Regions from separate parts of the Buttiauxella sp. BIGb0471 genome, predicted to be linked through region 1. Evidence: predicted binding sites of a transcription regulator. Region 1 holds the regulator's gene; each other region holds the start of a gene.

The links. The regulator sigma-54, encoded in region 1, starts transcription at its own class of promoters, with help from an activator protein. The targets are predictions, from matches to a motif close to GTTGGCACANNTTTCGCTNT.
Region 2: glnK (P-II family nitrogen regulator) is a predicted target of sigma-54. The motif match lies at 7,084-7,103, and genes of this name have one in related genera.
Region 3: glnA (glutamate--ammonia ligase) is a predicted target of sigma-54. The motif match lies at 6,488-6,507, and genes of this name have one in related genera.

Annotation. Positions count from the first base shown of each region.
Region 1 is NZ_JANUEU010000003.1:606,947-616,891, reverse strand. It holds gene M2371_RS13615 (TIGR01212 family radical SAM protein) at 1-622, shown strand, start outside; gene arcB (aerobic respiration two-component sensor histidine kinase ArcB) at 684-3,032, shown strand; gene elbB (isoprenoid biosynthesis glyoxalase ElbB) at 3,268-3,921, shown strand; gene mtgA (monofunctional biosynthetic peptidoglycan transglycosylase) at 3,918-4,646, shown strand; gene npr (PTS phosphocarrier protein NPr) at 4,648-4,920, opposite strand; gene rapZ (RNase adapter RapZ) at 4,917-5,771, opposite strand; gene ptsN (PTS IIA-like nitrogen regulatory protein PtsN) at 5,825-6,316, opposite strand; gene hpf (ribosome hibernation promoting factor) at 6,399-6,686, opposite strand; gene rpoN (RNA polymerase factor sigma-54) at 6,709-8,142, opposite strand; gene lptB (LPS export ABC transporter ATP-binding protein) at 8,191-8,916, opposite strand; gene lptA (lipopolysaccharide ABC transporter substrate-binding protein LptA) at 8,923-9,486, opposite strand; gene lptC (LPS export ABC transporter periplasmic protein LptC) at 9,455-9,945, opposite strand, start outside.
Region 2 is NZ_JANUEU010000005.1:159,343-169,287, reverse strand. It holds gene M2371_RS16700 (hypothetical protein) at 1-1,177, shown strand, start outside; gene M2371_RS16695 (hypothetical protein) at 1,231-1,710, shown strand; gene M2371_RS16690 (PAAR domain-containing protein) at 1,732-2,001, shown strand; gene M2371_RS16685 (hypothetical protein) at 2,471-2,830, opposite strand; RNA gene ffs (signal recognition particle sRNA small type) at 3,056-3,152, opposite strand; gene M2371_RS16675 (MGMT family protein) at 3,325-3,636, shown strand; gene M2371_RS16670 (YbaY family lipoprotein) at 3,676-4,251, opposite strand; gene tesB (acyl-CoA thioesterase II) at 4,467-5,327, shown strand; gene amtB (ammonium transporter AmtB) at 5,384-6,670, opposite strand; gene glnK (P-II family nitrogen regulator) at 6,703-7,041, opposite strand; gene M2371_RS16650 (SmdB family multidrug efflux ABC transporter permease/ATP-binding protein) at 7,285-9,063, opposite strand; gene M2371_RS16645 (SmdA family multidrug ABC transporter permease/ATP-binding protein) at 9,056-9,945, opposite strand, start outside.
Region 3 is NZ_JANUEU010000008.1:113,747-123,691, forward strand. It holds gene M2371_RS20280 (alpha-glucosidase) at 1-1,371, shown strand, start outside; gene M2371_RS20285 (MFS transporter) at 1,419-2,819, shown strand; gene M2371_RS20290 (MFS transporter) at 2,832-4,244, shown strand; gene typA (ribosome-dependent GTPase TypA) at 4,391-6,217, opposite strand; gene glnA (glutamate--ammonia ligase) at 6,561-7,970, shown strand; gene glnL (nitrogen regulation protein NR(II)) at 8,108-9,157, shown strand; gene glnG (nitrogen regulation protein NR(I)) at 9,166-9,945, shown strand, end outside.

The DNA.
Region 1 (9,945 bases):
TGTCAGCCAGGCGAGCATTGTGGGGTTATGCGTCGGGACACGCCCGGATTGCGTACCGGATAGCGTGCTGGATTTGCTCAGTGAATATCATGAAAAAGGCTATGAGGTCTGGTTAGAACTGGGACTGCAAACGGCACATGATAAAACGCTGCATCGTATCAATCGCGGGCATGATTTTGCCTGTTATCAGGAAACCACTCGCCGCGCTCGCGCACGTGGCCTGAAAGTCTGTAGCCATCTGATTGTCGGCCTGCCGGGTGAAGGGCAGGAGCACTGCATGGAGACGCTGGATAAAGTGGTTGAAACCGGCATTGATGGCATCAAGCTCCACCCTCTGCACATAGTGAGTGGCAGCACGATGGCTAAAAGCTGGCAGGTAGGGCGCTTACAGGCAATTGAATTAGAAGAGTATGCGACAACTGCCGGGGAGATGATTCGCCATACTCCGCTTGATGTCGTCTTCCATCGTATTTCGGCTAATGCCCGCCGACCCACGTTGCTGGCACCGCTGTGGTGTGAGAACCGCTGGAGCGGAATGGGGGCGATTGATAGCTATCTCAATGAGCACGGTACGCAAGGCTCGGCACTCGGTACCCCGTGGAACCCGACAATTCTGTTGTAAATCCTGAGCGTGAGATCTTTTTGCGGTATATTTAGCAGATTGAAGGCGAGGGAAACGTTCCATGAAGCAAATCCGGTTACTGGCACAATATTACGTTGATTTGATGGTGAAGCTCGGATTAGTGCGCTTCTCTTTGTTGCTGGCCTCCGCCCTGGTGGTGCTGGCTATCGTGGTGCAAATGGCCGTGACGATGCTGTTGCGCGGCCAGGTTGAAAGCATTGATGTTGTGCGCTCCATCTTTTTTGGCCTGTTAATTACGCCATGGGCCGTCTATTTCCTTTCTGTGGTCGTTGAACAACTCGAAGAATCGAGGCAGCGGCTGTCAAAACTGGTGCAAAAACTCGAAGAGATGCGCGAGCGAGATCTGAAACTCAATGTGCAGCTCAAAGACAATATCGCGCAATTGAACCAGGAAATTGCTGACCGTGTGAAAGCGGAAGACGAACGTCAGACGATGCTTGAGCAGCTCAAAGTTGAGATGCAGGAACGCGAAGAGACGCAAATCCAGCTTGAGCAACAATCTTCTTTTTTACGGTCATTCCTCGATGCCTCTCCAGATTTGGTTTTCTATCGTAACGAAGACAAAGAGTTCTCAGGCTGTAACCGCGCGATGGAACTGTTGACCGGTAAAAGTGAGAAGCAGCTGATAAGCCTGAAACCGGAAGATGTCTATTCGCCAGAAGCGGCGCAGAAGGTTATCGAAACCGACGAGAAAGTGTTCCGTCATAATGTGTCGCTAACTTACGAACAATGGCTGGATTACCCGGATGGGCGCAAAGCCTGTTTTGAAATTCGTAAAGTGCCTTATTACGACCGCGTGGGTAAACGCCATGGTTTAATGGGCTTTGGCCGCGACATTACCGAGCGTAAGCGTTACCAGGATGCGCTTGAACGCGCCAGCCGTGATAAAACCACATTCATTTCGACGATCAGCCATGAACTGCGTACGCCGCTAAACGGTATCGTCGGCTTAAGCCGCATATTGCTTGATACCGAGCTTAACCCGGAACAAACCAATTACCTCAAAACGATTCATGTTTCAGCGATAACTCTGGGTAATATTTTCAACGATATCATTGATATGGATAAGCTTGAGCGCCGCAAGGTTCAGCTTGATAACCAACCAATCGATTTCACCAGTTTCCTTGCTGACCTGGAAAACCTTTCTGGTTTGCAGGCGCAGCAAAAAGGACTGAAGCTGGAAATGAACCCGACATTGCCGCTGCCACATAAAGTGGTGACGGACGGTACGCGCCTGCGCCAGATCCTCTGGAATCTCATCAGCAACGCCGTGAAATTTACGCCAAAAGGTGGCCTGGTTTCGGTGCGCGTGCGTTATGAAGAAGAAAATACCTTACGCTTTGAAGTCCAGGATTCTGGCATTGGCATCCCGCAGGATGAGCAGGACAAAATCTTCGCTATGTACTATCAGGTGAAAGATAGCCACGGCGGTAAACCGGCAACGGGTACCGGGATTGGTTTGGCGGTGTCGCGCCGCCTGGCGAAGAGTATGGGCGGTGATATTACCGTCAGCAGTAAGCCGGGCGAAGGCTCGCTATTTACCTTGACCATTCAGGCTCCTCGCGTGGCGGATGAAATCGAAGACACGCTCGACGATGACGAAATGCCTCTGCCTGCATTGCACGTTCTGCTGGTGGAAGATATTGAACTCAACGTGATTGTTGCGCGTTCGGTGCTCGAGAAACTTGGCAACAGCGTAGACGTTGCGATGACAGGTAAAGAGGCGCTGGAAAAATTCACCCCAGGTGAGTATGACCTGGTGCTGTTGGACATTCAGTTACCTGATATGACTGGGCTGGATATTTCCCGGCAACTGACCACGCGTTATGCGCGTGAAGATTTACCACCGCTGGTGGCATTGACTGCTAACGTATTGAAAGATAAAAAAGAGTATCTGGATGCTGGCATGGACGACGTGCTGAGCAAACCCCTCTCGGTTCCGGCGTTAATGGCGATGATCCAAAAATTCTGGGACAACCAACAGTCAGAGTCTAAGAAGGAGTCTCAAGTGCCTCAAGTTAATAGTGAAAAACAGCAAGCATTGCTCGATATCCCCATGCTTGAGCAGTATATGGAGCTTGTCGGACCAAAACTGATTACTGATGGGCTGGCGATGTTTGAAAAAATGATGCCGGGCTACCTGAGTGTGCTGGACTCCAATATGACGGCTCGCGACCAGAAAGGGGTTGTGGAAGAGGGGCATAAGATTAAAGGCGCTGCGGGTTCTGTAGGGTTGCGCCATTTGCAGCAAGTTGCCCAGCAAATTCAGTCACCGGATCTACCAGCCTGGTCGGAAAACGTGGGTGAATGGATTGAAGAGTTGAAACAAGAATGGCAGCACGATGTTGACGTTTTGAAGGCTTGGGTCGCAAACGCTCCCAAAAAATGACCCCGGATAAACCGGGGTGCGCGAATTCTGCGCCAACACCAGGGAAAAAGTAGGCTGCGCCGTTGAGTTATAAGTCTTTATCCAAATGGCGCAGCCGATAATCTCGTGTGCTGCTCAGGCATTAAGATAGCAAATCTTAAATAGTTTGTTACATGAAACAGTAAAATGTGTGAAGCATAGCGATCAAATCGTCATAACTAATGATGGAAGTCGCGTGATGAAAAGGAATAGCTGAATGAAGAAGATTGGTGTGGTGCTCAGTGGTTGCGGGGTCTACGACGGAAGCGAAATTCAGGAAGCTGTTATTACCCTGTTAGCAATCGCTCGCTCTGGCGCTGAAGCTGTTTGCTTTGCACCCGACAAACCTCAAGCAGATGTTATTAATCACCTCGCTAATAATGAGTCTTTAGAGCATCGAAATGTGCTTGTTGAGGCGGCTCGAATCACCCGTGGATTGGTGACGCCATTGGCGCAGGCCGATGCCAGCAAATTGGATGCGCTGATCGTTCCCGGTGGTTTTGGGGCAGCGAAAAACCTGTGCAATTTTGCAAGTCTTGGCAGCGAGTGCGTGGTTGATGCTGATTTGCGTCGCCTGGCTCGCGATTGCCACGATCAGGGCAAGCCGCTCGGCTTTATCTGTATTGCCCCGGTGATGCTGCCAAAAATTCTCGATGTTCCGGTGCGTTTGACCATCGGCACTGATATTGATACGGCAGAAATTGTTGAAGAGATGGGGGCTGAACATGTTCCGTGCCCGGTTGATGACATCGTGGTTGATGAAGAACACAAAGTGGTGACGACGCCTGCTTATATGCTGGCCACACGCATTGATGAAGCGGCATTGGGTATAGAAAAACTGGTGGCTCGCGTTGTGAGTATGACTGCATGAAGAAAGGGCGTGTTGCGCTCTTAGGCACCCTCAAGCGTTGGCTATTACGCTTTGCGCTGGCGCTGGTGGGAGTTTGGTTGGCAGGGATAATCCTGTTCAGCTTTATGCCGGTACCGTTTTCGGCAGTTATGGTCGAACGGCAATTCAGCGCCTGGTTCTCAGGTGATTTTGGTTACGTGGCGCATTCCGATTGGGTCAGCATGGACGAAATCTCACCGTGGATGGGGCTTGCAGTTATTGCGGCAGAAGATCAGAAATTCCCGGACCATTGGGGGTTTGATGTTTCCGCGATTGAAAAAGCCATTGCACACAATGAACGCAATGAAAATCGCGTTCGCGGTGCGTCAACGCTTTCCCAGCAAACGGCGAAGAACTTGTTTTTATGGGATGGGCGGAGCTATGTTCGCAAAGGCCTGGAAGCGGGTTTAACACTCGGTATGGAAGTGGTGTGGACGAAACGCCGGATCCTGACTGTTTATCTGAATATCGCAGAATTTGGAGAGGGGATTTTTGGCGTGGAAGAAGCTTCGCAGCGTTACTTCCATAAACCAGCAAGTCGCCTGACGGCCTCGGAAGCCGCTTTGCTTGCCGCAGTATTACCTAATCCAATCCGCTTTAAAGCGAATGCGCCTTCAGGTTATGTTCGGCAACGCCAGCAATGGATTTTGCGCCAGATGCGCCAGCTAGGTGGCGAATCGTTTATGGCGCAGCATGAGTTGAAGTGAGTTAATCTTCGTCAAAACCGGCATTGAACAGCGCGATAACCGCGTTCAATGCTTGTTCTTCTTCAGGCCCGGTGACTTCAATTTCAATGTGGCCACCTTTGGCTGAATCTAGCATCAGTAGTGCAATCACACTATTAGCTTCGGCTTCGGTTCCGGCCTCGTTACGCAATATCACTTCGGCATCAAAACTTTGCACCAGTTCGAATAGTTTCATAGCCGGGCGCGCATGCATGCCCAGCTTATTGGTGATCTCAACGGTTTGTTTTACGGTCATGGTTTGCGTTTTTCCAGCGTACGGTGACGGGACTGCACGTTTTTCCCGCGTGAGCGGAAATAGTCTGCCAACTGCTCTGCAATATAAACCGAACGGTGTTTACCGCCAGTACAACCAATCGCTACAGTCAAATAGCTGCGGTTGTTGGTTTCCAGCATCGGTAACCAAAGCTCAAGATAGCTACGCGTCTGGTAGATAAAGTTGTGTACTTCGGTATGACGATCAAGGAACGCCGCAACAGGCCTGTCGAGACCCGTCATTGGACGCAGTTTTGGATCCCAGTGCGGGTTTGGCAGGAAGCGCACGTCAAATACGTAATCTGCATCAATCGGAATGCCGTGCTTAAAGCCGAAGGATTCGAAGACCATCGTCAATTCACGTTCACGCTTGCCGAGCAGACGAGTCCGTAACATTTCCGCGAGTTCATGCACCGACATTTCAGAGGTGTCGATGATTAAATCGGCTCTGGATTTCAACGGTTCCAGCAGATCGCTTTCTTCATCAATCGCACTCTCCAGCGACAAGTTTTTACTGGAAAGCGGGTGTAAACGGCGTGTGTCGCTATAACGACGAATCAGCGTGTTGCGATCGGCATCGAGGAACAGCAATTGCGGAGAAAATGAATCAGGTAGATTGGTCATCGCCTGTTCAAAAATTTCCGGGTTTTCCGGCATGTTACGCACGTCGATGCTGACTGCCGCAGAAATTTGTCGTTCTGCGAGAGTTTTGGCAAGATCAGGCAACAGCACCACTGGCAGGTTATCTACACAGTAGAATCCCATATCTTCTAGTGCACGCAAGGCTACAGACTTCCCTGAACCAGAGCGGCCGCTGACAATCATCAGCACCATTTTATCACTCCCCCAACTTCTCTTGCTGTGGCACGTACATGACCGCAGCCAGATTATTCACTTTCACTACCATGTTCGGTTTCGGTAATGATCTGATAAAGCTCTTCATCGCTCTGCGCTGAACGCAGTCGTCGGCAAATCGTTTTGTCCGCCAGACGTTTTGCTACCAAAGACAAAGTGTGCAAATGTGTTTTTGTCTGATCGGCCGGAACAAGTAGCGCAAACATCAGGTCGACCGGCTGATTATCAATAGCATCAAACGCGATAGGGGTTTCCAGTTTAATAAACACCCCTACGGCGCGGGTGGTATCTTCTTCCAGTTTTCCGTGAGGAATGGCGATACCATTGCCGATACCGGTACTACCCATGCGCTCACGCGTCAGTACCGCCTCAAAGACGACTTGAGGTGGCAGACCGAGCTGTTTCGCCGCGAGTTCACTGATAATTTCCAGCGCACGTTTCTTACTTTGGCAATGTACATTGCTACGGGTACATTCTTTGTTCAGGACATGACTAAGTTGTAGAGCAGAATCGTTGTTCATCATAAGTTCACCTAAGCACTCTGTTGTGGCAACGGCCCGTTACTTCCGTAACGAGCCGTGAATGCCAAAACCGTTGCCTGGATTATCAGTGTTGTTTTAGTTTATCTTTATGTTTGGTTAACTGGCGCGCCAGTTTATCAATCAGACCGTCAATCGCTGCATACATATCCTGCCCTTCAGCGCTGGCATGTATTTCACCACCATTGATATGAAGTGTTGCGTCGGCAATATGCGTGACTTTTTCCACTTTTAACACAATATAGACTTGGTTAATCCTATCGAAGTACTGCTCCAGTTTGGCAAACTTCGTGCTCACAAAATCGCGCAGTGCGTCAGTGATTTCGACGTTTTGTCCTGTAATGTTGAGCTGCATAGTGTCTTCCTTATCGGTTAAGTCACACCAGTTGTTTACGCTGGTTTGACGGTGGTATGGATAAAGACTCTCGGTACTTCGCAACAGTGCGGCGTGCCACCATGATCCCCTGATCCGATAGCATAGTCGTTAACTTGCTATCACTCAGCGGTTTCGCAGGGTTTTCCGCAGCAATTAATTTCTTCACCAAAGCCCGAATAGCCGTGGAGGAGGCTTCACCGCCGCCCTCGGTATTGACATGACTTGAGAAGAAATACTTCAATTCAAAAATGCCTCGCGGACTGTGCAAATACTTTTGCGTGGTCACGCGGGAAATGGTGGATTCGTGCATTTCGACCACTTGGGCGATATCAGCAAGAACCATCGGTTTCATATGCTCTGCACCGAACTCAAAAAAGCCTTGTTGCTGTTCAACGATGCAGCGGCTAACCCGCAGCAAGGTATCATTGCGGCTTTCAAGGCTTTTGATCAGCCACTTCGCTTCTTGCAGGTTACTGCGAATAAATTGTGAGTCGCTGTCATTGCGGGCATTGGTGCCCATAGCAGCGTACTGTTGATTTATTTTTAGACGTGGGATGCTGTCGGCGTTGAGTTCTACCGTCCAGCGGCCCTGAGTTTTTTTGACCAACACATCAGGGATGACATACTCTGGTTCGCTGGTCTGAATGGACTGGCCCGGACGCGGATCAAGCGACTGAATCAGGCACATTGCCTCTTTCAGTACTTCTTCTTTCAGGCGCGTGACGCGCATCAGGCTGCGGAAATCATGGTTGGCGAGCAAGTCGAGATGTTCGCTAACAATCACGCGAGCTTCGGTTAACCAGGGTGTTTCCCGCGCGAATTGTGAAAGCTGTATCAGGAGGCAATCACGAAGGTCGCGTGCGGCGACGCCGACAGGATCGAAGCGTTGCACGCGTTTGAGCACCGCTTCCACTTCGTCGAGGGTGATTTCTTCATCGCCCATGCTTTCGAGAATTTCATCCAGCGAAACGGTCAGATAGCCCATTTCGTCAACGGCATCAACAATAGACGTTGCAATAGCGGTGTCGGTATCAGAAAACGGGGTGAGATCGACCTGCCACATCAGGTAATCCTGGAGTGACTGGGTAGTTTCTCCCTGATAAACCGGTAACTCGTCATCAATATAGTCAGTTCCGGTTCCCGATGGTGTACCTGCGGTGTAAATTTCGTCCCAGCTGGTATCCAACGGTAACTCGTCGGGCATCTCTTTTTGTTCGAGCGCCTCACGAGTATCTAACGCTTCATTTTCACGAACTTCCTGAGTTTCAATTTCTTCATGCAGATCGGTTTGCTCAAGCAGTGGGTTACTTTCCAGTGCTTGCTGAAGTTCCTGCTGTAATTCTAACGTCGACAGCTGCAACAGACGAATTGCCTGCTGTAACTGTGGCGTCATAGCAAGTTGTTGGCTGAGCCGTAATTGCAAACCTTGCTTCATATTCAGAGCGAACTTCCTCAGGTGTAATCGTTAATTATTCCTACCCTATCAGAGTCTGAACTCTTCGCCCAGATACACGCGTTTAACATGCTCGTCTTCCAGGATCTCAGCTGGAGTGCCGTGGGCGATTAAATGGCCCTGGCTTACGATGTAAGCGCGTTCACATACGGCTAACGTTTCGCGTACGTTATGGTCAGTTATCAGCACCCCAAGCCCGCTGTCGCGTAAATGCTCGATGATTCGCTTGATGTCGATAACGGAAATTGGGTCAACACCTGCAAAAGGTTCATCCAAAAGAATAAATTTTGGATTTGCTGCCAATGCGCGAGCAATTTCAACACGGCGACGCTCACCACCGGACAAAGATTGCCCGAGGCTATTACGCAAATGCTCAATGTGGAACTCTTCCATTAGCTCATTGGCGCGGTCTTCACGCTGCTCGGTAGAAAGATCATCACGGATTTGCAGCACGGCCATTAAGTTATCGAACACGCTTAAACGGCGGAAAATAGACGCTTCTTGAGGCAAGTACCCAATGCCACGTCGTGCACGTGCATGAAGCGGCAGCAGGCTGATGTCTTCATCATCAATAATAATGTTGCCCGCATCACGCGGAACAATACCGACCACCATATAAAAAGTGGTGGTTTTCCCTGCACCGTTAGGGCCGAGCAAACCGACAATCTCACCTGATTTAACAGTCAGACTAACGTCTTCTACAACGCGGCGGCCTTTGTAGGCTTTAGCGAGATTTTTTGCAATTAAAGTAGCCATAACGAATTAGTTACTCTTTTTCTGCGCAGGGGCGGGGGCCGGAGCCTTGCCGTCTTTTTTCTGCAACTGAGAAGGAACCAGAACGGTCGTAACACGTTTCCCTTTTTCGCTAAAGGCCTGCATTTTCTGCTCTTTAACGAGGTAAGTAATTTTGTCGCCTTTGATATTGCTGTCGACCTGCTCCAGATAGGCATTGCCGGTCAGCACGACAAAATCGTTTTGCAGCTCATAGTGCATAGTCGATGAGTGGCCGCTAACGGGTTTGCCGCTATCTTGCATCTGATAGAAAGTGGCTGGATTACCGTAGCCATCAATCACTTCTTTACCTTGCTCGCCGCCGGGGCGTGTGACAACGACTTTATCGGCATTAATCTTGATACTACCTTGCGTCACAACCACATTGCCGGTGAAGGTGACGACGTTGCCTTGCATATCCAGCGACTGTTGGTCAGATTCAATGTGAATCGGCTGATCGGTATCACCGGTCAGCGCAAATGCCGAAAAACTGGCGGCTAAAAGCGTACTGGTCAGTACTAAATTACGGCTGAGTTTGTTTATTCTGGATTTCATAGGATGTTCTAACCTTTTCAATCAGCTCGGCATTTTTGCTGCGTAAATTACCACGCATTTTGAGGCCGGTGGAGTTAAAGCTGGTTCCGTACAAGGTTACCTGGTCATCAGAGGCAACATCCTGAGTGACTAAATTAACCTGCGCATTATCCGTGGTAATTTTGCGTAGCTGCGAATCTGGCGTCAGAGCTGTAAGCACCACATTCCCATACAGATACAGCATCCGATCGTTAGTAAGTTTGGCGCGATCTGCTCGTAATGACCAGGTGGCGACTTTGTTTTCGTCGTATTGCGTCATCACCGGATTGGTGAACCACGAAACGGCGGTTTCGGAAAAATATTCAACGTGCTCAGCAACCAGTCGGTAATTTAAAGCCCCTTCAGGACTGTAGGCGAGAGTCGTGGAATGTTCACTTTTATAGGTTGGTTCATTCGTGTTCACTGTTGGAGGCGCAACGG
Region 2 (9,945 bases), on a different contig from region 1:
AGCTGTCGGTATTGATGACTGCTCCGCTATCGATTTCAGTCGATACAGCTATATTATTAAACTTTGTCATACATCAGATCGCGATAACGTCATTTCCTCCGAACCTGAAACAAAATTTTCTCAATCAGGTGAATCCTCGCTGCACTGTATGAACTATACAGGCTCCTCATCCGAACTTCCTGTTACCTATTGCGATATCTATTGTGCAGGTGTTTGTACGGATAAAATTTATATTAAATCTTTCTCCGACGGGGAAAGTAGTCACGACTGGACGGTACTGAATAAAAAATTCAGCAAAGGTGAAACGACTCAGAGCAAAAACTACGATAAAATCTGTAATATTTCCAGTCATCGCATCTTTATTGATTCGCAGTTTCCAGTGGGTCATCCGGATGACCCATTTGAGAAAAGTAAGATAGAACGACAATTGGCGGCACGGTTGAAGTTTCAGCCATCCCCAAATGATTATATGAAGAACAAATATCCAGACCAGCAAGATAGCAGCTTGTGTGGACCCGCTGCATTTATTTACTCTCTATTGAAAGATCGACCTGATTTATATGCCAATTTTATTAAAGAATTATGGAATACAGGGTCTTCTGAATTGGTTAACATAACCATATCTCCAAGCAAAGGGACGACGACGCCTATTAATTATACAAAGCCAACAGGAAGGACACGAGTTCCTGCTATAGATTGGATTGCGCTTGCAAGCCTTAGAGATTGCGAAAACACTATTATGTCATATAGCTCTCCTGATGATGAAATATCTGGAATTACTATGCCTGATAGTATTGTAAATTGGGCAAGTGCAGTTGGTTCAAATATCATTTACCATGAAATGAAAATCACTCATTTTTCTAGAGATACTATTGTACAGCTAAGTCAATATGTTGACTCTTCAAACCATGTTGCGATATTAATTGATCATGAGTTACTTCTTGGTGGTAGAACCGGATACCCTACTCACTGGGTGGTATGGGAAAGCAAGTTAAAAAACGCCCTCACCAATAATCCAATAAACATCAACACATCCGATAGTGAATTAGTATGCCTTGATTTATTTTCATGGGGTGAAATGAAAAGTATGAATTCTTTCGATATCAATAGGAATAGAGGATTTAAAGATTTTTGCTCTTTCATTTATGGAGCAGTGGTATTCAGTAAAATACCCTAAAAACACAAAATTAGTAAAATATATGACTCATAATTACCATTAAGGATTGAATCATGATCATTCTTGAAAATATAAAAAAAACCATAACCTTTAAAATACCATTATTAATACCCCTATTAATACTAAGTGGATGTTGCTCATTAGTTTCCAAAAACAATTTAGTCTTTACGCCTGATCAACTTCCTAATGCAGTAATTGGAAAACCATATAATATTAGAATTACTCATTCAGGTGCTCATATCGCCAGTCTCGGAGTGTTGGGTGAAAAACATTATTATGAAGTTACTCATCTAAAAAACGGTTTAACTATAAATTCAAACACCCCAAATACTAATGGCTTAATAGAAATATCTGGATTACCGATTAATACAGGCACTGAGACTTTTATAATTGAAGGCTCAACGTCTGGCACCCAATGTCCGGGGATTCAATTTAGCAAAACCTACACAATTACTACAGTAGCAAATGAACAAGAAGCAAAGACATCAATTATAGCATTACACAATAACAATTTAATAACAGCATGTCGCTGAAAATTAGAGAGGAGCAATACTATGTCCGGAATCCCCATAATTATGAAAGGTGATAAAACTAGTCACGGTGGAACCGTAATAGAAGGATTTGATGGAATTACCTGGCAGGGACTTCCTGTTGCAGGTGTAGGACATATGGTCACGTGTCCTTTATGTGAAGGCAAATTCCCTATCGTGGCTGGCACACCACAAATGACTTATTGCGGGGTTAGTGTCGCTGTACAAGATATGAAAACTGCCTGCGGAGCTAAGTTAATTCCTTCTCAGCAATTGTTTTGCATTTCGGTTTGATTCATCCAAATCGGATATCGGCTAAAAAAAGGTTCATCGCGGTTAAGCGTGAACCAATGGAAAACGGCGGTAAAAAGGGTTAGTTTTGTATTCGCCAGAACACTAACCCGCCACTCAACCGCCATCTGCCATGAATGCTAATCTTTCTTCCCTCTTCTGGGAAGGTTTCACTGTTGATTCCTTCACTCATCCTGCGCCTGATGCTCTGCTTATTACACTCCGGCCTGACCCCGGTTTTGCACCATCCTGTCGTCGATGTGGTCGCAGAGACTGTGCTGTCCATGATGTTTCTGTTCGCCGTCTGCGCTGTTCCCGCTGCGGGATTGTCACTGAACGCATCTCATGGCTGTCTGAACGGCAACTTTACACGTCCTCGCTGGCGACCTGGGTAGAATCGCTCACCCGGTTATTGTCCGTTAAGTATGTGGTACAGTTGACGGGTCGTAAGTGTACAGCGAGAACCGTCTGGTCATAATCTGATGTATCCGACAAAGTGGTGGGAACCAAAGTGTCGGATATGCAGAAAAATGTAACTTCCGGCAGGCGTAAAGGCTGCCCTAATTATCCTCCCGAATTTAAGCAGCAGCTCGTTGTGGCTTCCTGTAAGGTACGACTTCACGCATCTATTGATCGTCAAAATCTCACGCTCGCCCACCGCTTCTTTTTTGGTGTTGGTGTACTTCTCAAGTTCTCGACTGAGATCCGGAAATAATTGCCTTTTCTTTTTCACCAAGTCAGAAGCAGCCGCAGAAGAAGATGAGTGTGTAGGGATGGCCAGTGGAACACAGGCGAAAGACTGTGAGGTGATGTATTGCTCTGCACGTTTCATAGCTTCACGCTTTGAACGTGTACGCAGAGAAATGTGAATCTCGCGCCGTCTCCGAGGTGTTAAATATACTCGACGGTAGTACCAGATTCCGTGACGGGATAGCATCAGATGTGACATTGATTGGCCTTCTAAGTGATACACAAAAGTTGTAACACCAGCGGATCAATGCAAAGAAATAAGATTTTTAGCTATAAAAATCATAGCATTAGCATAATTGGGTGGGGGCCCTGCCAGCTACATCCCGGCACACGCGTCATCTGCTGCGGCTGCTTCCTTCCGGACCTGACCGAATTCACAAATTAGCATTGCGGGAGAACCAACAGAGCCCCCATTGAGAGCGCTAGTTACCTAACGCGCTGGCGCATTATCCATGTTGCCCTATGCAATTGCAAGCAACGAGCGGTCAGGTGTTGGTTTCTTGCGCAGCCTGCGTTTTGCTTCCTTGTTTGATGGCCGGCGATTATCCTGTACAGCAGGCGTTTACGAGGTTTGCTATGGATAACAATGATTCATTCCCGATGCGGGTTTTCCAAATTATTGCTGCTATTCCAGAAGGTTGCGTCACCACTTATGGCGATGTCGCACGTCTGGCGGGATCTCCGCGTGCAGCAAGACAAGTCGGCGGCGTTCTCAAACGTTTGCCCGAAGGCAGCAAACTGCCGTGGCACCGGGTGGTGAATCGCCACGGGCATATTTCCCTGACCGGCCCGGATTTACAACGCCAACGGCAAGCCCTGCTTTCAGAAGGCATTATGGTTTCTGGCGATGGGAAAATTGATATGGAACGCTATCGCTGGAATTATTGAAAAGCGCCTCGGGTGAGGCGCTTCGCATTATGGTGAAGATCAGAACTGCGTTGGCGCAGGAACCGCTGCTGAAGGATTCACCTGAGTCGGTGAAGTTGATGGAACCGTTGTCATCGCACCGCCACTGGCCTGAACAGGAACCGCCGTTTGTTGGACCGGCACCAGTGTCAGATCGACTTTTTTCCCGCCCTGGTTAATCACCGGCTGAATAGTATCGGTGATAAACATCAGTTTATCGTTCACGGTAATCGCCGCACTCAGGATAATTCGCGCATTCGGCTGAATATCTGCTGGGTTAAACGGCAGCACAAAGCTGAACGGTGACTGCTTCCCTTCCGTGCGAACGGCTTTCTGTGACAATACTCGTGACGGCGCATCAGCCATAGAGGCATCAGACAGCGTGACAGTGAGTACCGCATCCGGTGGTAAAGCGACTTTCTGACGAATCCATACCGTACCGGAAACATTAGGCTGTGCAATATCAGACTGCGCAGTTGCTGCTGCCGAAGTTGTTGTAGCGGCAGGTGCAGGCGTTGGGATATCAGCGCTTTTCTGCGCGCATCCCGCCATCGCTACGGCAATGGCTAAACCACTTAACGTGTGCACAAGTTTCATTGATTTGTTCTCCTTATTATCAATGCACCAGCAGGCCGTAGGCCCACGAGTAATGAGTGGTTAAACTTACTTATCACGCTAAGTGTGGCACATATAACTGGTTTTTGCCCAAAAGCGAAACCGATCGTCAGGTCGGGCCACTACGTGGAGATTGCAGGAAACCTGTTATAATCAGGCCAATTGCACGATTTTATTTATTTTATTGAGGACCTTTTATGAGTCAGGCGCTCAGCAATTTATTGGCATTACTCAATCTGGAAAAGATTGAAGAAGGTATTTTTCGTGGCCAGAGCGAAGACTTAGGTTTACGTCAGGTGTTCGGTGGGCAGGTAGTTGGCCAGGCGTTGTATGCCGCCAAAGAAACCGTGCCGGTTGACCGTCTGGTGCATTCATTTCACAGCTATTTTTTGCGCCCCGGCGATAGCCAGAAACCTATCGTTTATGACGTTGAAACCCTGCGCGACGGGAATAGTTTCAGCGCCCGCCGCGTGGCTGCGATTCAAAATGGCAAACCGATTTTCTACATGACCGCGTCTTTCCAGGCGCCAGAGCCGGGCTTTGAACATCAAAAAACCATGCCTGCTGCCCCGGCCCCTGAAAATCTGAAATCAGAAACTGAAATTGCGATGGCATTTGAGAAACTTCTGCCTCAAACGCTGAAAGAAAAGTTTCTGTGTGAGAAACCGCTGGAGATTCGCCCGGTGGTTTTCCATAACCCAATGCAGGGCCATGTTGATGAACCGGTACGCCAGGTGTGGATGAAAGCTAACGGTAAAATGCCTGCCGATTTGCATGTACATCAGTATTTGCTCGGATATGCGTCGGACTTTAACTTCCTGCCTGTCGCCCTTCAGCCGCATGGCGTCGGTTTCCTCGAACCGGGAATGCAGGTCGCCACCATCGATCACTCAATGTGGTTCCATCGCCCGTTCGATATGAACGATTGGCTGCTGTATAGCGTGGAAAGTACCTCCGCCTCGAGTGCTCGTGGCTTTGTGCGCGGGGAGTTTTATTCTCGTGATGGGGTGTTAGTGGCATCGACGGTGCAGGAAGGCGTGATGCGCAAGCGGGGTTAATCCTGAAAGCATAAAAAAAGCGGAGCCTGCGCTCCGCTTTTTTATTAACGTGTTACTTATGCGTTGTAAGCATTCTCGCCATGGCTGTTAACGTCCAGACCTTCGCGCTCATGCTCTTCCGGCACGCGCAGGCCGACAGTCAGGTCAGCAACTTTGAAGCCGATGAAGGCGACTACCGCAGACCACAGAATCGTCACACCGATACTTTCCAACTGCACCAAAACTTGATGGCCCATGGTCACGCCTTCTGCGTAGCCCACGCCGCCCAGAGAAGGTGAAGCGAAGATACCGGTCATGATGCAGCCAACAATACCGCACACGCCGTGGACACCGAACACATCACAAGGGTCATCAACACGCAGCCATTTCTTCAGCAGCGTCACGCCCCACAAGCCCGCCAGACCCGCAACGATACCGATAATCAGTGCGCCGCCGACGCCAACATAACCACACGCTGGGGTGATACCGACCAGGCCTGCAATGGCACCGGAACACGCGCCCAACAGAGAAGGTTTGCCGCGCAATGCCCACTCGCCGAAGACCCAACCCAGCACCGCAGCCGCTGTTGCAACAACCGTGTTCACAAAGGCCAGGGCTGCGATTTCGTTTGCAGCACTGGCTGAACCGGCGTTGAAACCGAACCAACCGAAGTACAGGATTGCCGTACCGGTAAACACCATCGGCAAGTTGTGTGGTTTGAAGGCTTCTTTACCGTAACCCACACGTTTACCAATCAGGTAAGCGCCCACCAGGCCTGCAACCGCGGCGTTGATGTGAACCACTGTACCGCCTGCGAAGTCCATCGCGCCGTGCGTTGCCAGTAAACCGCCGCCCCAAACCATGTGTGCGATTGGCAGGTAAGACAGCGTCAGCCAAATCACCACAAAGATAAGCACCGCAGAGAAACGAATACGTTCAGCCAGCGCGCCGACAATCAAGCCAACGGTGATACAGGCGAAAGAGCCCTGGAACGCAACGTGAATATACTGGTAGAAAGAACCGGTCAGCGCGGTGAGTTGGATGTTTTTGAGCATCAACCAGTCGAAGTTACCGAAGAAACTTCCGCCGGTGCCGAAGGTCAGTGAGTAGCCATAAACCACCCACAGCACACAAACCAGTGCAAACGTGACCGTAATTTGCGTCAGCATCGACAGCACGTTTTTGGAGCGAATCAGGCCGCCGTAAAACAGCGCCAACCCAGGAATTGTCATAAACAGCACCAGTGCGGTGCTAATCATCATAAAGGCGTTGTCTGCTTTATCGGCCACAGCCGGTGCCGCCAGAGCAATTGATGGCGCAAGTGCCAGGGCTACAACGCCTAAGATAGAGGCTAATTTCTTCATTTTTCCATCCCTTTCACGAGTGGCTAAGACGATTACAGTGCGGCTTCGTCGGCTTCGCCGGTACGAATGCGGATGACGCGTTGCAGTTCGGCAACGAAAATTTTCCCATCGCCAATTTTGCCGGTGTAGGCAGCTTTGCTAATAACATCAATTACTTCGTCGAGTTGATCGTCGGCAATTGCTACATCAATTTTCACTTTTGGCAGGAAATTGACGCTGTATTCAGCACCGCGGTACAACTCAGCGTGACCTTTCTGGCGACCAAAGCCTTTCACTTCGGTGACAGTCAGCCCTTGAATACCGATTGAAGACAGCGCTTCACGCACATCTTCGAGTTTGAACGGTTTAATCACCACGGTAACTAGCTTCATAGATCCTCTCCAGTGAGAATTGGCAAACGACACGATTTAGATAAAGCAAAGGTCATGCCAAAATTGAAAAACAGTTTTTCCAGTGCGTTGAGCTGCACCAAATGGGGATTTTAAGGAGAGAAATAACGATGACTGGGATTAAGAAAGTTCTTAGGAAATAAAAACGCACCATTTAAGTGCATGGTGCGTTTCACTTCTGCACCAACGGCGATAACCATTGGTTTTATGCGTGATTTTGGTGCATCACGCGGTGGCGGGTTCTTCGCGCGTGGCGGCGGCTAATTCTTCGCCAGCCAGTTGCAGCTGATACATTTGCCAGTATCGCCCTTGCGCAGCCAGTAATTCACGGTGTGTACCGCGCTCAACAGCCTGCCCACGATGCAGCACCATAATGGTATCGGCATCGGTTATCGTCGATAAACGGTGCGCAATAACCACAAGTGTGGTGTGCTCGCGGACAACCGCCAGCGCCTGCTGAATAGCCTGCTCGGTGCCTGAGTCAATATTAGCCGTGGCTTCATCGAGGATAAGGATCTGCGGTGCATCCACCAGCACTCGCGCCAGCGCCAGTAACTGCTTTTGGCCGACGGACAAATTATTGCCCTGCTCGCCGAGGCGCGTGTGAATGCCTTCGCTCATGGTGCGCGCCAGTTCCGCAAGCTGCACGGTTTCCAGCGCCTGCCAGACTGCCGCTTCGCTGATGTCGCGCCCAAGCGTGACGTTTGCAAAGAATGAGTCCGCCAGCACCACCGGATCTTGTTGCACCATCGCAACCCCCTGGCGCAATACGCTGTGGCTTAAGGTATCGAGCGGGCGGCCATCAAGACGGACTTCGCCTTTTGTCAGCGGGTAATAGCCCATCAATAAGTTGGCGAGAGTACTTTTCCCGCTTCCGGTGTGCCCGACGAGCGCCACAAAACTGCGCGCTGGAACATCCAGATTAATGTCCTGCAATACCAGGCGATCGCCACGGTATGAGAACGACACGTTATCCACTTCAATGCGGCCACTTTCCAGCGGGCGATTGTCGTTGCCGTAATCCTGACGCTTGCCGTCCATTAACTCAAACACACGCTCACCAGCAACCACCGCCTGTTGCAGCATGGATTGTTGGGTGGTGAGTTCGATTAACGGTTCGTTAAGACGCCCCAGATAGTTGATAAAGGCATACAGCACGCCAACTTCAATGGTGCCTACCGAGGTAAAACCGAACAGCATCAGCAGGCCGCAAAGAACCATCGCGGAGAAAAGACTCAGCAACGGGCGCAGTAAAAAACCATCGAGGCGCAGGGTTTGCATCCGCGCCAGATAATGTGAGCGGCTGGCGGCATTCATGCGCTCGCCAAAACGCGCCTGCTGGCGGAACTGCTGGATAACGCTCATGCCGGAGATGACTTCGTTAAAGCCATCGTTGATATCCGCCAGATAGCTACGCACACGGCGCACAATAGGCGTGCTGTAGCGCTGGTAAATAAACATCACGATAATCACTGCCGGGAAGATGGTGATAGCCACCGTCGCCATGCGCCAGTCGAGGGTGAACATCGCCACCAGCATCGCGCCAATCAGCGCTGCACTGCGCAAAACCGTCGCCACGACGGTGACGTACAAATCGCGAATCACTTCAGTATCGTTGGTAACGCGAGAGATCAACTGCCCAACCGGCTGAGTATCAAAGGTGCTGAGTGGCTGGCGCAGGGCGGCATCCATTACGTCGGTACGCAGCTTTTGCACCACGCCTACAGCGGCCTGGTTAAATAACAGTGCCTGCCAGTAATGCAGACCTGCGGCTGAAATAGATAAAAATAAATACGCCGTGGCCAGCCCGGCCACTGCCGCAATCGGCAGGCGATGTTCAGACACCATGTTGTCGATGAAGTAACTCACCAGAATGGGGCCTGTCACTTCGGCTGCTGCGGCAATCCACAACATCACCACCGCCCCCGCAAGCGGTTTACGCCACGGAGAGCCATAAGCCAGCAGGCGTTTTATGGTTGGCCACTGCTTGATTGCCTTACGCATTGGCGGGTTCCTCGTCGGCCGTATTTTCTGGCGCGTCATCCAGCGCCGCTTCCAGCTGTTGATAACGATACATGTCGCGATACCAACCCGGCATTCCCACCAGCACATCGTGATTCCCGCGCTGCACGATATGCCCGTGCTGCATCACCAGAATTTCCGAGGCTTCTGTCAGCGCCGACAAACGATGTGCGCTGATGATCACCGTGCGGTTTTCACCCCACTGGCGCAAATTATGCAGGATCTGGTGTTCGGTGCGCCCATCGACTGCCGAAAGAGCATCGTCAAGAATCAAAATTTCCGCATCGAGTAATAACGCCCGCGCGATAGAGATACGCTGTTTCTGGCCGCCAGAGAGCATCACACCACGCTCACCAACTTCCGTTTCGTAACCTTGCGGTAGACGCAGAATATCGTCATGCACGCTGGCAAGCCTGGCGACGTGTTCAATTTCTTCCTGCGTCGCGCCCGGTTTGCCAAGCGCAATATTGCTGGCAACGGTATCGGAGAACAGGAACGGCGTTTGGTTCACAACGGCCAGACGGCTGCGCCAGGAATCGAGCTTCATCTGTGGCAATGCAATGCCGTGGAAGCAAATTTCGCCCTGGTCGATATCAAAGTGACGCTGAAGGAGCGAGAGAATAGTACTTTTCCCGGCGCCCGTTGGCCCGCAAAGGCCAAGCATTTCACCCGGTTTCAAGGTGAAAGAGACGTTCTCAAGCGTCGGGCGCGTGGTTTGTGGGTAATGGAACGCCTGAATATTCGCTTCTACCGTGCCGCGCCCCGCTGGAGCTTCATGCTCCCCATCAACCACTGACGGCGCTTCGGCTAACATGCTGCGGATACGGCTGTACGCCGCGCTGCCGCGCTCAACGATATTGAACA
Region 3 (9,945 bases), on a different contig from region 1:
CTGCGCTTTGAATGTGCCGACAGCTACATTCGGTTGCTGGAAAAACTCACCGGTTTATTAGGCCGCCAGCCAGAAATGCCGGACTGGATTTATGACGGTGTGACGCTCGGCGTGCAGGGTGGCACCGAAGTTTGCCAGCAAAAACTCGATGTAATGCGCAAAGGCGGCGTCAAAGTTAACGGTATCTGGGCGCAGGACTGGTCGGGTATTCGCATGACGTCGTTTGGCAAACGCGTGATGTGGAACTGGCGCTGGAATGGCGATTTATACCCTGAGCTGAATACGCGCATCAAACAATGGCAGGCCGAAGGCGTGCGTTTTCTTTCCTACATCAACCCTTATGTGGCAAGCGATCGCGACCAGTGCGAAGAAGCATCGAAGCTCGGCTATCTGACCAAAACTCATGACGGAAAGGATTACCACGTCGAGTTCGGCGAGTTTTACGCGGGCGTTATCGACTTAACCAATCCCGAAGCCTACGACTGGTACAAAGAACTCATCAAACGCAACCTGATCGAGCTTGGTTTTGGTGGTTGGATGGCAGATTTTGGCGAGTATTTACCAACCGATACCGTGCTGCATAACGGCGTTAGCGCTGAAGTCATGCATAACGCGTGGCCTTCGCTGTGGGCGAAGTGTAATTACGAAGCGCTTGAAGAAACCGGCAAGCTGGGCGAGGTGCTGTTCTTTATGCGTGCGGGTTATACCGGCAGCCAGAAATACTCGACGATGATGTGGGCTGGTGATCAGAACGTGGACTGGAGCCTGGACGATGGTCTGGCGTCAGTGATCCCGGCTGCGTTGTCGTTGGCTATGACCGGACACGGTCTGCATCATAGCGATATCGGAGGTTACACCACGCTGTTCGATATGAAGCGCAGTAAAGAGTTGCTGATGCGCTGGTGCGAATTTAGCGCCTTCACGCCGATGATGCGCACACATGAAGGTAACCGTCCGGGCGATAATGTGCAATTCGACAACGATAGCGACATTATCGCGCAATTTGCCCGCATGACGACGGTATTCACCACGCTTAAGCCTTATATCAAACACGCCGTAGCGCTTAACTCTCAAAGCGGCCTACCCGTGATGCGCCCGTTATTCCTCCATTACGAAGACGACCCGCAAACCTACATCCTGAAATACCAGTATCTGTTTGGCCGCGATTTACTGGTCGCACCGGTTCATCAGCCTGGTAGTAGCGAATGGACGCTGTATTTGCCACAGGATAACTGGGTCAACCTATGGACGGGCGAACCGTACACCGGTGGCGGTGAAATTACCGTTGCTGCGCCAATCGGCCAACCTCCAGTGTTTTACCGGGCCACCAGCGAATGGGCTGAGCTGTTTACCTCGTTGCGCCATATCTGATAGCCGTGGCGGCGAGTTCAAATCTCGCCGCCACAAGGAGAATAAAAATGAGTCATCAGACCGACAGCCGGGGCAGCGATCCGGCCACTTTATTGCTTCCGTTACGGGAAAAAATCGCCTATGGAATGGGCGACCTGGGTTCAAATATCTTGCTGGATATCGGCACACTTTACCTGCTGAAGTTCTATACCGACGTTTTAGGTCTGCCCGGCACTTACGGCGGCGTGATTTTCCTGATTGCCAAGTTTTTTACCGCGTTTACCGATATGGGCACAGGCATCATGCTCGATTCACGGCGCAAGATTGGGCCAAAAGGGAAATTCCGCCCGTTCGTGCTGTACGCGGCATTTCCCGTCACGTTGCTGGCGATAGCTAACTTTGTCGGCACGGATTTCAGCATCACCGGCAAAACCGTAATGGCGACGGTGCTGTTCATGTTGTATGGCTTGTTCTTCAGCATGATGAACTGTTCTTACGGCGCGATGGTTCCGGCGATGACTAAAAACCCGAATGAACGTGCATCGCTGGCGGCGTGGCGACAAGGCGGTGCCACGCTCGGCCTGCTGCTGTGCACCGTCGGTTTTGTGCCGGTGATGAACATGGTCGATAACAATCCGCAACTGGGTTATATCGTGGCAGCGGCGTTGTTTAGCGCCTTCGGTTTGTTCTTTATGTGGTGGTGTTATTCCGGCGTGAGAGAGCGATATGTCGAAACCCAGCAGCCTGCACCTGGGCACAAGCCGGGTTTGTTGCAATCATTCAAAGCTATCGCCGGCAACCGCCCGCTGTTTATTCTTTGCATCGCCAATTTATGCACGCTCGGCGCATTTAACGTCAAACTGGCGATTCAGGTTTATTACACGCAATACGTGCTCAATGATCCACTGCTGCTTTCATACATGGGCTTTTTCAGCATGGGATGTATTTTCTTCGGCGTGTTTCTGATGCCTTCTGCCGTGCGCCGCTTCGGCAAGAAAAAGGTCTATATCGCCGGGTTGCTGATTTGGGTAGTGGGCGATTTGCTCAACTACACGATGGGCGATAGTTCGGTCAGCTTCGTGATGTTCTCGTGCCTGGCGTTCTTCGGCTCTGCGTTCGTCAACAGCCTGAACTGGGCGCTGGTTTCCGACACCGTGGAATACGGTGAATGGCGAACAGGCGTGCGCTCTGAAGGCACGGTCTATACCGGTTTCACCTTCTTCCGCAAGGTTTCGCAAGCATTGGCGGGCTTCTTCCCTGGTTTGATGCTGACGCAAATCGGCTATGTGCCAAACGTAGTGCAATCAGCCGGAACCGTTGAAGGGCTACGGCAGTTAATATTCATCTGGCCGAGCGCGCTGGCGGTGGTGACGATTATCGCGATGGGCTGCTTCTACAATCTGAATGAAAAAATGTACGTGCGGATTGTGGATGAGATTGAAAGCCGCAAACGGGCTGCTGCACATTAATAAGGGTCGGCCATGAATGTATTAACGCTAAAACTCAGTTTGCGAGAAAAGTTCGCGTACGGCATGGGGGATTTTGGCTCAAACCTGATGCTGTGTATCGGTACGCTGTATCTGTTGAAGTTTTATACGGATGTGCTTGGTCTTCCGGCATTTTACGGCGGCGTTATCTTTCTGGTCGCCAAATTCTTCACCGCCTTTACCGATATCCTAACCGGCGTGTTGATTGATTCACGCCGGAATATCGGCCCTAAAGGGAAGTTTCGCCCTTTCATTTTTTATGCGGCAATGCCGGTGGCACTGGTGGCAACAGCGCAATTTGTGGATACCGGTTTAACCCTGACGATGAAAACGGCGTTATCGACAGTTCTGTTTATGTTGTTCGGCCTGTTTTACAGCCTGATGAATTGCTCTTACGGCGCGATGGTTCCGGCGATAACTAAAAATCCGCATGAGCGCGCACAACTGGCGGCGTGGCGGCAAGGTGGTGCCACACTTGGGTTGCTGCTTTGTACTGTGGGATTTATCCCTATTCAGGCGCTGTTTGTTGAGCGCCCATCGCTGGGTTATTTAGTTGCAGCAACACTCTTCGCGACCTGCGGGTTATTTTGTATGTGGTGGTGCCACAGCGGCGTCAAAGAGCGTTATGTGGAAGTGGTACCGGAAAGCCATAAGCCGGCCATCGCTAAGTCGTTTCTCGCAATCTTTCGCAACCCGCCGTTGCTGGTGTTATGCATCGCCAATCTTTGCACGCTGGCGGCTTTTAACATCAAGCTGGCAATTCAGGTTTATTACACCCAGTACGTACTGAACGATATCCATCTGCTTTCCTGGATGGGGTTTTTCAGTATGGGCTGCATCCTGATTGGCGTGCTGATGGTGCCAGCGGCGGTGAAACGTTTCGGGAAAAAGCAGGTTTATCTGGGCGGATTGTTGTTATGGGCGGCGGGAGATTTGCTGAATTATGCCTGGGGAGACAGTTCGTTATCGTTCGTGCTGTTTTCCTGCATGGCGTTCTTTGGCACCGCGTTTGTCAACAGCCTGAACTGGGCATTGGTGCCGGATACTGTGGATTACGGTGAGTGGAAAACCGGCATTCGCGCCGAAGGCTCGGTTTATACCGGCTACACGTTTTCACGCAAAATTTCGGCAGCACTGGCAGGCTTTTTACCCGGCATTATGCTGACGCAAATCGGGTATATCCCCAACATCGTGCAGAGTGAAACCACATTAAATGGCCTACGCCAGCTGATATTTATCTGGCCATGCAGCCTGGCGATTACCGCAGCGATGACCATGGGGCTATTTTATAAATTAAATGAACAGCGGTTTATGCAAATAATCGCCGAATTAAACGAACGCAAGCAGGAGGCTTCCACTCCACAACTGTCAGCTGACAATACCAAAGAAGCTTCCGCAACTTTATAAAAAACAACGATTAACCGGTGCGCTTTAAATGGATACCAATATCGTATTCGTTCAGGAGTACGGTATTCGTTTTAGAAAGGTATAAATCAGAGCAAAAAAAGCCCCGCCAAAACAGGCAGGGCTTCAATGCTTTGCAGGAAAGAAACTTACGCTTCTTTGCTACCACGACCCGCACGTTTGCGGTCGTTTTCAGTCAGGTGACGCTTACGAATACGTACGGAAGTCGGAGTCACTTCTACCAGTTCGTCATCATCGATGAATTCCAGAGCTTGCTCCAGAGACATCTTCAATGCAGGAACCAGAGTTGTTGCTTCGTCAGTACCGGACGCACGCATGTTGGTCAGTTTCTTACCGGTCAGGCAGTTTACAGTCAGGTCGTTAGAACGACTGTGAATACCGATGATCTGGCCTTCGTAAACTTCTGCACCGTGACCCAGGAACAGCTTACCGCGGTCCTGCAGGCTGAACAGCGCAAACGCTACTGCTTTACCCTGGCCGTTAGAGATCAGCACGCCGTTCTGGCGCTGGCCGATTTCGCCTGGTTTCACGTCGTCGTAGTGGCTGAATGTGGAGTACAGCAGACCAGTACCAGAAGTCATGGTCATGAACTCAGTACGGAAGCCGATCAGGCCACGTGCTGGGATCAGGTAATCCAGACGGATACGGCCTTTGCCGTCAGGGATCATGTCTTTGACATCGCCCTTACGCTCACCCATCGCCTGCATTACAGAACCCTGGTGCTGTTCTTCAATATCCAGAGTCACGTTTTCGAACGGCTCTTGCATACGACCATCGATCAGACGGTTGATTACTTTCGGACGGGACACAGCCAGTTCGAAGCCTTCACGACGCATGTTTTCGATAAGTACAGACAGGTGCAGTTCGCCACGACCAGATACACGGAATGCATCCGCATCTTCGGTTTCTTCAACACGCAGTGCAACGTTGTGCACCAGCTCTTTGTTCAGGCGGTCAAGGATCTGACGAGAGGTAACGAATTTACCTTCTTTACCACAGAACGGAGAGGTGTTGACGTTGAAGAACATGGTAACAGTTGGTTCATCAACAGACAGTGCTGGCAGCGCTTCAACATTTTGCGTATCGCAAAGGGTGTCGGAGATGTTCAGCTCGCCCAGACCGGTAATCGCGATGATGTCGCCTGCTTCGGCTTCGGTGGATTCAATACGCTCCAGACCGAGGTGAGTCAGTACTTTACCGACTTTACCGTTACGAGTTTTACCTTCGCTGTCGATGATAGTGATTTGCTGGTTAGGCTTCACTTTACCGCGTTTGATGCGACCGATGCCGATAACACCAACATAGTTGTTGTAGTCGAGCTGGGAGATTTGCATCTGGAACGGACCATCAGAGTCAACGGATGGCGCTTTAACGTGGTCAACAATCGCCTGGTACAGCGGGGTCATGTCTTCCGCCATATCACCGTGATCGTTACCCGCGATACCCATCAATGCTGATGCATAGATGATTGGGAAATCGAGTTGCTCGTCGGTTGCGTCGAGGTTTACGAACAGGTCGAAGACCTGATCAACAACCCAGTCAGGACGCGCGCCAGGACGGTCAACTTTGTTAATTACAACAATTGGCTTCAAACCGTGGGCAAATGCCTTTTTGGTTACGAAGCGCGTCTGCGGCATTGGGCCATCCATTGCGTCAACGACCAGCAGAACGGAGTCTACCATGGACATTACACGTTCAACTTCACCACCGAAGTCGGCGTGCCCAGGGGTATCAACGATGTTGATACGGTAGTCATTCCATTTGATAGCGGTGTTTTTAGCGAGGATGGTAATCCCACGCTCTTTCTCCAAATCGTTGGAGTCCATCACGCGTTCGGTGGCTTCAGCACGTTCGTTACTGAAAGTACCAGATTGCTGCAGCAGCTTATCAACCAGGGTAGTTTTACCATGGTCAACGTGCGCGATGATGGCGATATTACGCAGATTTTCGATCACAACTTTGCCTCAGGCATTAGAAATAGCGCGTTATTGTACACGTATTAATCGAAGGACATAACAGGATCACAAAGAACTTTTACAAACAATGTAAAAAGTAAGGGTTTGTGATCGCTTTCACGGAGCAAAAAAGGGGCCCACAACGAAAATTGCACCAATATGGTGCTCAAATCTCAGACTGAAGCACTACATTGGTGCAAACTATCCATCGTGGTGCAGCCCTTTTGCACTGTAGTGCGCATGATAGCGCCTTTTTGGGGTAATTTAAAAGTTGGCACAGATTTCGCTTTAATCATTTCAGGGCAACAAGCCAATTCAATGACCAAATCCGGGAGAGTTAAGTATGTCCGCTGAACACGTTTTGACGATGCTGAATGAACACGAAGTGAAGTTTGTAGATTTGCGCTTCACTGACACCAAAGGTAAAGAACAGCACGTCACTATCCCTGCTCATCAGGTTACTGCTGACTTCTTCGAAGAAGGCAAAATGTTTGATGGTTCTTCAATTGGTGGCTGGAAAGGCATCAACGAATCCGACATGGTTCTGATGCCAGATGCGTCTACCGCTGTCATTGACCCATTCTTCGCTGATTCTACGCTGATCATTCGTTGCGACATTCTTGAGCCTGGCACCATGCAGGGTTATGACCGCGACCCACGCTCCATTTCCAAGCGTGCTGAAGACTACCTGCGTTCTACTGGCATCGCCGATACCGTACTGTTCGGGCCAGAACCAGAGTTCTTCCTGTTCGACGACGTTCGTTTCGGTAGCTCTATTTCCGGTTCTCACGTTGCTATCGATGATATCGAAGGCGCATGGAACAGCGGCACCAAATACGAAGGCGGCAACAAAGGCCACCGTCCTGCAGTTAAAGGCGGTTACTTCCCAGTTCCACCAGTTGACTCCGCTCAAGACCTGCGTTCTGCAATGTGTCTGACTATGGAGCAAATGGGCCTGGTTGTTGAAGCTCACCACCACGAAGTGGCAACTGCTGGTCAGAACGAAGTGGCTACCCGCTTCAACACCATGACTAAAAAAGCAGATGAAATTCAGATCTACAAATATGTGGTTCATAACGTTGCTCATGCATACGGCAAAACTGCGACCTTTATGCCAAAACCAATGTTTGGCGATAACGGTTCTGGTATGCACTGCCACATGTCCCTGGCTAAGAACGGTGTAAACCTGTTCGCTGGTGACAAATATGCAGGCCTGTCTGAGCAAGCGCTGTACTACATCGGTGGTGTTATCAAACACGCTAAAGCCATCAACGCCCTGGCTAACCCAACCACCAACTCCTACAAGCGTTTGGTCCCGGGTTATGAAGCTCCAGTCATGCTGGCTTACTCTGCCGCTAACCGTTCTGCTTCAATCCGTATCCCAGTAGTTGCGTCTCCGAAAGCACGTCGTATCGAAGTGCGCTTCCCGGACCCAGCGGCTAACCCGTACCTGTGCTTCGCAGCACTGCTGATGGCTGGTCTTGATGGTATCAAGAACAAAATCCATCCGGGCGAAGCAATGGACAAAAACCTGTACGACCTGCCGCCAGAAGAAGCGAAAGAGATCCCACAAGTTGCTGGCTCTCTGGAAGAAGCACTGAACTGCCTGAACGAAGACCGCGAGTTCCTGACAGCGGGCGGCGTGTTCACTGATGAAGCTATCGATGCTTATATCGCTCTGCGTATGGAAGAAAACGACCGTGTGCGCATGACTCCACACCCAGTCGAGTTCGAACTGTACTACAGCGTTTAATCACGTTGTAAATACCCAGAACTTTTAGCCCATCGTTGATGGGCTTTTTTCTCCACAAATAACCTGTTGCCGCAATATCTTTTGCCGACGGGAAACTATAATGCACCATTACAGTGCAAATTATCGGAGACTGCTGTATGGCAACCGGCACACTGCCCGATGCTGGGCAGATCCTGAATTCTTTAATCAACAGTATTTTACTGGTGGATGACGAGCTGGCTGTGCATTACGCCAACCCAGCTGCACAGCAACTTTTGGCGCAAAGTTCGCGCAAGCTGTACGGCACTCCATTACCAGAACTGTTGAGTTACTTTTCGCTCAACGTTGGCTTGATGCAGGAAAGCCTGACCTCAGGCCAGGGTTTCACCGATAACGAAGTCACGCTGGTTATTGATAGCCGCTCCCACATTCTTTCCCTGACTGCGCAACGTTTACCGGAAGGGTACATCCTGATGGAAATGGCGCCGATGGATAACCAACGTCGCTTGAGTCAGGAACAGTTGCAGCAGGCGCAACAAATAGCCGCCCGAGATTTAGTTCGTGGGCTGGCACATGAGATTAAAAATCCACTTGGTGGATTACGTGGAGCAGCCCAACTGCTGGCCAGAGCCTTACCAGACCCATCACTGACTGAATACACCAAGGTGATTATTGAGCAGGCTGATCGCTTACGGAATCTGGTAGATAGACTATTAGGCCCGCAGCAGCCGGGAATGCACGTCACTGAAAGCATCCACAAAGTGACCGAGCGTGTGATGAAACTGGTGTCGATGGAATTACCAGCAAACGTAACGCTGGTCAGAGATTACGACCCAAGTTTGCCGGAACTGGCCCACGATCCGGACCAAATTGAACAGATTTTATTAAATATTGTTCGCAATGCCCTTCAGGCGCTTGGCAGCGACGGCGGTGAGATAGTGTTACGCACACGTACTGCATTCCAGCTTACGCTGCATGGCACGCGCTACCGTCTGGCGGCGCGTATTGATATTGAAGACAACGGTCCGGGCATTCCGGCCCATCTGCAGGACACACTATTCTACCCAATGGTGAGCGGACGTGAGGGAGGGACAGGTTTAGGTCTTTCCATAGCACGCAACTTGATAGATCAGCATTCGGGAAAAATCGAATTTAACAGTTGGCCAGGTCATACCGAGTTTTCGGTTTATCTGCCTATTCGTAAGTAGAGGTCTTTATGCAACGAGGCATAGTTTGGATCGTTGATGACGATAGCTCCATCCGTTGGGTGCTGGAACGTGCTCTGACCGGAGCGGGTTTAAGCTGCACCACCTTTGAGAGCGGCAGTGAAGTCCTTAATGCTCTTGCAACCAAGACCCCGGACGTTTTGTTATCTGACATTCGCATGCCCGGCATGGACGGCCTGGCGCTGCTTAAGCAGATTAAACAACGCCACCCGATGCTACCGGTCATCATAATGACGGCTCACTCAGATCTTGAAGCCGCCGTGAGTGCCTACCAACAAGGTGCTTTTGATTACCTGCCAAAACCTTTTGATATTGACGAAGCGGTCGCACTGGTTGAGCGCGCCATCAGCCATTATCTGGAACAACAGCAGCCGCGCAACGTACAGGTTAATGGGCCGACCACCGATATTATCGGTGAAGCACCGGCTATGCAGGATGTATTTCGCATTATTGGCCGTTTGTCCCGGTCATCAATAAGCGTGCTGATTAACGGTGAATCGGGTACCGGTAAAGAGTTGGTGGCTCACGCCTTACACCGCCATAGCCCACGGGTAAAATCTCCTTTTATTGCGCTGAATATGGCCGCAATTCCAAAGGATTTGATTGAGTCTGAGCTGTTTGGCCACGAGAAAGGTGCATTCACCGGTGCCAATCAAATTCGCCAGGGGCGTTTTGAGCAGTCTGATGGTGGCACGCTTTTCCTTGATGAAATCGGTGATATGCCGATGGATGTGCAAACTCGCTTGCTCCGTGTATTAGCCGATGGGCAG